DNA from 4 places in the Oribacterium sp. HCP28S3_H8 genome. Region 4 is predicted to be linked to each of the others. Evidence: predicted binding sites of a transcription regulator. Region 4 holds the regulator's gene; each other region holds the start of a gene.
The links. Region 4 encodes Rex, which represses fermentation and respiration genes when NADH is low (regulators of the CRP and FNR family bind a similar motif). Its sites were predicted from a motif close to ATTGTTAANTANTTAACAAT; they were not measured.

Region 1 (2,209 bases), 280 kb from region 4:
GAATTTTCCATGATCCGGATGGGAATCTGCGGCACAAAGCCGAGTTCCTGACATTTTGTGACCACCGAGTGAAAAATGCTGAATTTTTCATTGAGTGTGATCAGCTTTTCCTCTCGCAGGTCATCAAAGGACAGGACATCCCTTTGATACAAGGGATGTCCTTTATAAACTACGGCACATAGCTTTCTTTCAAAAATTTTTTCTTCATGGACCATCGGAGAGCGGAAATGATCTACCACATAGGCGGTGTCAATCTTTCCGCCCAGCAAAAGATCCCGGATGTTCTGATTAAAGTCTTCCGTCCATTCCACGGCTTCAGAGCCGATCAGCTCCTGGCTAAGCGACCTTAGGGCAGGGACTGCCTGCAGAGCTCTTATGACGCCGCAGGCAAACCCTACCCGTCGGGAGTGGCGGGAAAAATCCATGCGTTTCATTTCCATCTCCAGATCCTGCAGTCGGTAAAGCATTTCCTTACTGTGTTTATATAGATAGTCTCCGCTTCTCGTAGGTTCAAGTCCTGCCTGAGACCGTTGAAATAGCGTGACGCCAAGCTCGTTTTCCAGTTTGTTCAGGTTTTTCCCCATGCCCTGCGGGGTGATATAAAAACGTTCGGATGCCTTGTTTAAGCTTTTTGTTTCATAGCAGGCGCAGAAATAGCGCAGCGTCTTGGTGTCCATAATCCGAAAATTCCTCCTGTAAAGTTCTATCCTTCGACAGCTTTTATTTTGTCTTATTCGTTTTATTTGATTTCAGCGTATCCATGAATTGCATTGTTGAAGCTTGTAGCTTATATTATACCTTTTTACCCACGGATTTTCTGTAAATCTCTGTAAAAATAACGTCGAGGTGCAAAAAAATAGTTTCTACGCACTTTCGGCTTGTTGATAGCGCGGATCGGGAAAGCCGTGTAAGATATACATGGTTAATTTGTTAACAAATATATTGATGATATGCAGAAATTTACAGGAGTGTGTCATGAGAAGTCGTAAATATCCTAACCTTTGCAAGCCGATTACCATCGGTAAAACAATATTCAGAAACCGTATGTTTTCTGCTCCTATGGGTGGAACAGATATCACAAATGACGGCTGCATCAGACCGAAGTCCACAGCTTTTTACGAGCTTCGTTCCAAGGGTGGAGCGGCAGCCGTTACCGTCAGCGAATGCATGGTACATCCTGCAACAGACGGATCTCATGCGTATCATCTGGATGAGTCGATTCTCAATTCTCTTGCCTGTGCTACCTATACAGCAGACGCGATCCGCAGACACGGCGGTATTCCGAGTCTTGAGCTCTCCCACTCCGGTATGTTTGCAGGGACCTATATGACGGATAAGAAAAGACAGCATGAGCTTCATCAGTGGGGACCCTCGGAAACGGTGCGTGCAGACGGTGTGCCGGTAAAGGCGCTTACAAAGGAGATGATCGAGGAAATCGTGGCAGCCTACGGACATGTAGCCGGACTTGCAAAACGAGCAGGCTTTGAGATGCTTATGATCCATGGCGGTCATGGCTGGCTTATAAATCAGTTTCTGTCTCCGCTTTTTAACCATAGAACCGATGAATATGGCGGACCACTTGAGAATCGTACCCGCTTTGCAATCGAGGTACTCCAAGCTGTAAGGGATGCGGTTGGTCCGTTTTTTCCGATTGAGTTTCGTATGAGTGGAGCGGAGTTTACGGAAGGAGGATATGACCTTGAGGAAGGCGTCCGCATTGCACAGGCGATCGAGCCTTACGTAGACATCATTCACGTGTCCGCAGGTACGTATCAGAAAACCTTTGGCATTACGCATCCTTCTATGTTTGAGGACCATGGCAGAAATGTATTTCTTGCGGCAGAGATCCGAAAGCATGTGCATAAGCCGGTAGCAACCATCGGCGGACTCAATGACCCGGCGCAGATGGAGGAGATCATTGCTTCCGGAAAAGCGGATATTGTGTATATGGGCCGTGCTTTGCTCGCGGATCCGTTCCTTCCGAGAAAGATCAATGAGGGGAGAGACGATGAGATTGTGCGGTGTCTCCGCTGCTTTACCTGTATGGCAGAGCGGGCAGCGACATCGACAAGACGATGTACGGTCAATCCACTGATCGGAAGAGAAATGGAGGGAGATGAAGTCCGGCCGGCACCGGTTAAGAAAAAGGTTCTGGTGGTTGGCGGTGGCCCCGGCGGACTGTACGCAGCCTATACTGCAGCCAGACGTG
Region 2 (2,209 bases), on a different contig from region 4:
GCTGTAATCATCGCCCCATACCGGTCTCATAACATCATCATTCTCATACTGGATAGAAGATGTGGTTACAGAAATCTTGGCAGCATATTTCTTAAAGTTCTCCGGAAGTCTCTTGGTGTACAGTACTGTAAGGTTTGGCTCCGGAGCCGGTCCCATGTTCTCAAGTGTATGCAGGAAACGGAAGTCATTTTTGGTTACCATGGAACGACCGTCCTGACCCATACCGGCAACCTCGAGTGTTGCCCAGACAGGATCACCTGAGAAAAGCTGATTGTAACTCGGGATTCTCGCAAACTTTACCATACGCAGCTTCATGACGAAGTGGTCAATCAGCTCCTGAGCTTCCTGCTCAGTAAGCGTACCCTCGTTGAGATCTCTTGTAATATAGATATCCAGGAATGTAGAAACACGGCCAACGGACATTGCTGCACCGTTCTGTGTCTTGATTGCTGCAAGATATCCAAAATAGAGCCACTGTACAGCTTCTCTGGCATTCTTAGCCGGGACGGAAATATCATAGCCATAGGACTGTGCCATTTCCTTCATCTGACGAAGCGCTCTGATCTGATCGGAGATCTCCTCTCTCTGACGTACTACATCATCGGTCATAGTACCGTCACCAGTATTGGCAAGATCGTTCTGCTTCTCCTGGATCAGGAAGTCAATACCGTAAAGAGCAACCCTTCTGTAATCGCCGACAATACGTCCACGACCATAGGTATCCGGAAGTCCGGTAAGGATCTTATTATGACGAGCCTTCATCATCTCCGGAGTATATGCATCAAATACACCCTGATTGTGTGTCTTATGATACTCTGTAAAAATCTTATGAAGCTCAGGATCCGGAGTGTAACCATAGGTTGTGCATGCCTGCTCTGCCATCTTGATACCACCATATGGCATAAATGCTCTCTTAAGAGGCTTATCGGTCTGTAAACCTACAACCTTTTCTTCGTCCTTGGAGTCGCCGGTGATATAGGCTGCGTCATATGCAGTAATGCCGGAAACGACCTTGGTCTCCATATCAAGAACACCGCCCTTGGCTCTCTCCTCCTTCTGCAGCTTCTGAACCTCATTCCAGAGCTTTTCTGTTGCTGCAGTAGGACCAGCCAGGAAACTGGCATCTCCGTCATACGCAGTATAGTTATTTTGAATGAACGAACGTACATTTACGTCATTAACCCAGTGGCCTGTCTTAAATCCTCTCCACTCTTGTCTCATCTCATATCCTCCAATACATTAACCATTAAACCAGATGCCGAGGTCGATCTCTTTGTTAAATCCTTATCTCTCTCAGCGATTGCAGTATACAATGAGCTATATTGTGTGTCAACAAACAAATACCTTCAAAATATAGTGTTTTTGAATAAAAACAACAATCATTATTATTTTTGTATATTCCTAAAAACATGCTTGAATAAAGTCTAGTAATGTGGTAGGATTAAATTCAATGTATATATTGGGAGGTGAGTGAGATGATGATCTCAACCAAGGGCCGATATGCTCTTACAACTCTGATCGATATTGCCCAAAACTATGATGGTGAGACACCCGTTAGTATTAAAGAGATTTCTGATCGCCAGGGACTTTCTGTTAAGTATCTGGAGCAAATTATTGCATTGATGGTCAAGGGCGGTTTTTTAAAAAGCATACGTGGAGCACACGGCGGATATCTTTTTACAAGACCAATTGATCAGATCCGTGTGGGAGAAATTCTGGATGCTGCAGAAGGAACACTGGCGCCGGTGGACTGTCTGAAGGGCGGCACTGTATGCTCCAAGTCTGCTTCCTGTCCCACCTTTCCTCTTTATAAGGAAATAGACAATGCCATTTATGAAGTTGTGAACCGCTATACTTTAGCTGACCTTGTAAATGAGACCTCCGGAGAAAGTGGCAGCAAAAAAGCCTGATATGCTGTTTGTCAAGAGTATTTTGACGGATCTGCAGCAAATATTTAAGCGGCACTGACGATTGATTGGTCAGTGCCGCTTCCGTATTATATCCGGTGATATGAAAGCTCCCTGCAGAAAAGATTCTGCAGGGAGCTTTCATTAGGAAACAGGAGGTTCATCTAGACTGATAACAGAATAAAAATCAGGGAAGCAGTCAAGTACGCAGTCGGCCTCAGAGGTATCCTGTTGGATCGAAGCGCCTGTATAGCCAACCACAAAGGCGCCCGCCGCTTTACCGGCACTGATTCCTACAGGAG
Region 3 (2,209 bases), on a different contig from region 4:
TTTTTAGCAGCCTCGGCCTTAGCTTTGGCAGCTGCTGCTCTTCTCTCGCCGTTGACACGTCTCTTCATCTGCTTAAAGCCCTGTGTAAGCGGTCTCTTGGCAGGACAAACATAAGAGCAGCATCCACACTCGATACACTCCATACCATAGAGTGCTTCAAATTTTGCACTGTTCTTGGCAAGAGCTGCCTTCATCATAAGTGTCGGCATCAGATTTTCAGGACAAGCTGCTACACAGCGGCCGCAGTTGATACATGCGGTTGTCGGCTCTGCGGAAACCTGATCATGCTGGAACGCAAGGATTGAGCTTGAGTTTTTAGCAACCGGGATGTCCAGCTTAAACAGAGGGATACCCATCATCGGACCACCGGAGATGATCTTTTCCGGAGCGACCTTAAATCCGCCTGCTGCAGCAATGACTTCCTGATAGTTGGTGCCAAGTGGTACACGGAAGTTTCCGGGGTGCGCAACGGCATCACCTGTTACCGTAAGGATCTTCCGTACCAGAGGCTTCTGAAGACATACTGCCTCATAGATTGCAACGATGGTATCAATATTGTCCACAACAACACCGGCATCGGCTGGCAGCATGGAAGAATTGATCTTTCGTCCTGTAACTGCATAAATCAGCTGACGCTCACCACCCTGCGGATACTTGGTCTTGAGTCCGAGCACCTCGATATTAGGCTCATCCTTTACCATCTCGGAGAGTCTGGCAATGGCTTCCGGCTTGTTATCCTCAATGCAGATTTTACCCTTGGCATTAGGGAAGATCGAGAGCACAACCTTCAGACCGCCGATGATTTCCTCTGGAGTTTCCATCATATCTCTGTAGTCAGATGTGAGATATGGCTCACATTCCGCTCCGTTTACGAGGAAATAGTCAATCTTATTGATGTCCTTTGGCATGAGCTTTACATTGGTCGGGAAACCGGCACCGCCAAGTCCGACAATACCTGCTTCTTTTACAATGCTTACGATTTCGTCTCTGGAGAGCTTTGTATAATCTCTCTTTTCGCCGAAACCCGGAATCGTCTCATACTGCTTGTCGTTTTCGATGATAATAGCGTCAGCTATGGCACCGCCGGCTGTAAGTCTCTTTTCGATACCCTTTACGGTACCGGAAACCGAGGAAATTACAACAGCGGAAATAAACCCGCCTGCTTCCGCGATCTTCTGACCGACCAGAACATGGTCACCCTTGGCTACGATTGGCTTCGCCGGGGCACCGATGTGCTGAGAAAGCGGGAATACCATGAGTCCCTCGGGCTTGATCTCTACGATAGGCTGATCCTTCGCAAGATCCTTGCCGTCATAAGGATGGACGCCACCTTTAAAAGTGGAAACACCCATATGTATACCTCCAAAAATTTAATAGACATTGTGTATTATAACCAATTTTTTATAAAAGAACAATAAATTAGCAATGAATGCACAGGAATAAATGCATATTTTTTTATAAAAAATTAATAGTTATACGTTAAATAATTGTCATTCTTACACAAGAAAAGAATCTCTGCCAGTTCCCTTGAATATGAATAATTGCACAATGTATACATGTATCACAGCCTTTCGGCTGGAATATTATATATTACAAATGATCATAACGCGTACATAAATATAAGAGACCCGGACGCAAAAAGCATTCGGATCTCTTATGTATCAGTCTGTATCAGTCGTCTAAGTGAATGGTGTAACTATTTTGCTTCAAGGCGCTTCATCGTTTCATATTTTCTAAACGATCAAGCACGTCAGACTATATTTAACTTATTCTACGGTGACAGATTTTGCGAGATTTCTTGGTTTATCAACATCAAGTCCTTTAGCGACGCTGACATAGTATGCCAGAAGTTGCAGCGGTACAACGGCAAGGCTTGTCGCAAAATAAGGGTCAGTGGACGGAACATATACGGTAAAATCTGCGGTATCTTCTATATTATAATTACCATCAGTAGTGAGTCCCATCAGATATCCGCCACGGCTCTTGACTTCGACCATGTTTGAAACGGTCTTTTCAAAAAGCTCCGGCTGTGTCAGGATTCCGACGACAAGGGTGCCCTTTTCAATCAAACTGATGGTCCCATGCTTAAGCTCTCCTGCCGCATACGCTTCGGAATGGATGTAGCTGATTTCCTTAAGCTTCAGGGAGCCTTCCAGTCCGATGGCATAGTCAATGCCTCTGCCGATAAAAAATACATCCTGTGCGTTGG
Region 4 (2,209 bases):
CGAGCACATATTTTACCACTCGTATGGAAAGCTCTGTGGTGCCCATCCCAGGACCCATTACAATAAAATCCGCCCAGAACAGGTTTCGGGAAATCAGTTCATTGAGGTCCATGCCTTCTGCATAGGTTTCAATAATCGCCTCTGGTAATAAGGACTGTAAAATGCTTCGGTTAGAGTCGACCGTCAGTAGCTTGACAAGCCCTGCGCCGGAACGATATGCAGCAAGTCCTGATAAAAACGCGGCGCCGCACATGCCCTCCGATCCGGCAATGATCAGTGTTTTACCATAGGTCCCTTTGTTTGCTGTCTCGATCCGCTTTGGTATTGCCCGGATCAGCTCCGACTTTTCTATGTTTGTAAGCAATTTCATAAATTAAATCTCATCACCCTCTATTACGGCAAATGCCATCACAAGCTCCCTGGTGTCGGAAATAGAAACATGTATGCTTTTACCCCCGATCTCCTGCAATCTTTTTTTAGCATTATCAGACAATACGACATAGGGCTTCCCCAATTCATCCCTAAGTACCTCGATATCGATGGGTCGGAAGCCCCGGAATCCTGTCCCCAGCGCCTTGGCGACTGCCTCCTTTACGCTGAAATCGCCGGCAAGCATGGAGATCTTTCCATTTGCCTGCCGGCGCTCCTGATCTGTGAAGATTTTATTGCTGTAGCTTTTTTCCATCAGAGCCTTGATGCGTGCAATTTCCAGTAAATCACAGCCGGTTCCGGAAATCATTTTTCTGTTCTCTCCCTGTATTTCTCTCCAACTCGATAGGACAATCTCATAAGTGATTCGGAGAGATGCACATTTTCAATCACAACACCTTCCGGAACCTCAAGATCCACATGTGCAAAATTCCAAATACCGACAACACCGTCTGCAATTAACTGCTCTACCACCTTTACCGCCGGTTCCTTTGGGATGCAAACGGCAGCCATTTTGATCGCGTTATCTTTTACAAAGGAATCGATATCCTCCATAGGATGAATTTCTACATCCCCGACCTTTTTTCCGATCAACGTTGGATCTTTGTCAAAGATTGCCCTAATCAAAAAGCCTCTTTTACGGAAATTGGTATAATTGGCAAGTGCCTGTCCCAAATGTCCTGCACCGATAATGATCATATTATGATCTTTGTCAATATTAAGAATCTTGGCAATCTCATCATGCAGATTTTTAATATTGTATCCGTATCCCTGCTGTCCAAAGCCGCCAAAGTTATTAAGATCCTGCCGGATCTGAGATGCGGTGAGCTTCATCCGCTTGCTAAGTTCATTGGATGAAATCCTCTCCACGCCCTGATCCATAAGATCCTCAAGATATCTGTAATATCTTGGAAGTCGTAAAATAACACCCTGTGAAATTTCTTTTTTAGCCATCGTTTTGCACCTCTTAAATCATCTGCTCTTGTTAAATATTATACAAGTTTGTTATTTCAATGTCAAAAGAAAACAGCAGAACCATCGCCGGCCCTGCTGTTTTTTATATTATTTGTTGACTTCTTATACATACCAATATTGCATGATATGGAAAGTAGCTTAGATCTTCGGAGTTCTTCTGAGAATTGCATGTCTCTCAGGTCCATTGGAAACCATAGTAATCGGAGTTTCAATCTCTCGTTCTATGAAATCAATATAATTTCTGCATTCCACCGGGAGTTTATCATACTCTGCAATGCCACGGATATCACAATTCCATCCCGGTAAAGTTTCATATACAGGCTTTGCCTTATTAAGCAACGGAGTTACAGGGAAATCCTTTGTAACCTTGCCATCAATCTCATACCCTGTGCAGATTTTGAGCTCCTTAAGATATCCGAGCGTATCCAGTACGGTAAGTGCTGCTTCCGTTGCCCCTTGCATCTGACATCCGTATCTCGATGCTACAGCATCATACCAGCCAACTCTTCTTGGGCGTCCGGTAGTTGCGCCATACTCGCCCTTGTCACCGCCTCTTTTCCTAAGCTCCTCCGCTTCCTCGCCAAAAAGCTCCGAAACAAAATCACCAGCCCCGACTGCGGAGGAATATGCCTTTGTTACGGCAATGATATCCTTGATTTCATATGGCGGGATACCTGCTCCAACTGCGCCATAGGCTGCCAAAGTAGAGGATGAAGTAACCATCGGATAAATACCATGATCCGGATCCTTCATCGTACCAAGCTGGCCCTCAAGTAAAACCGTTTTACCCTCTTTAAGTGCCTCT

Region 1: a site for Rex is predicted at 919-938, ahead of ACTNEN_RS01850 (oxidoreductase). Genes of this name have one in related genera too.
Region 2: a site for Rex is predicted at 1,273-1,292, ahead of pflB (formate C-acetyltransferase). Genes of this name have one in related genera too.
Region 3: a site for Rex is predicted at 1,476-1,495, ahead of rsxC (electron transport complex subunit RsxC). Genes of this name have one in related genera too.

Annotation. Positions count from the first base shown of each region.
Region 1 is NZ_JBQHUZ010000001.1:407,675-409,883, reverse strand. Features, by position in the region: gene ACTNEN_RS01855 (LysR family transcriptional regulator) at 1-677, opposite strand, end outside; gene ACTNEN_RS01850 (oxidoreductase) at 976-2,209, shown strand, end outside.
Region 2 is NZ_JBQHUZ010000007.1:155,577-157,785, forward strand. Features, by position in the region: gene pflB (formate C-acetyltransferase) at 1-1,221, opposite strand, end outside; gene ACTNEN_RS09885 (RrF2 family transcriptional regulator) at 1,476-1,910, shown strand; gene ACTNEN_RS09890 (HAD family hydrolase) at 2,052-2,209, opposite strand, start outside.
Region 3 is NZ_JBQHUZ010000004.1:24,758-26,966, reverse strand. Features, by position in the region: gene rsxC (electron transport complex subunit RsxC) at 1-1,352, opposite strand, end outside; gene glmS (glutamine--fructose-6-phosphate transaminase (isomerizing)) at 1,767-2,209, opposite strand, start outside.
Region 4 is NZ_JBQHUZ010000001.1:127,964-130,172, reverse strand. Features, by position in the region: gene ACTNEN_RS00610 (NAD(P)H-hydrate dehydratase) at 1-370, opposite strand, end outside; gene acpS (holo-ACP synthase) at 374-739, opposite strand; gene ACTNEN_RS00600 (redox-sensing transcriptional repressor Rex) at 736-1,383, opposite strand; gene ACTNEN_RS00595 (adenylosuccinate synthase) at 1,543-2,209, opposite strand, start outside.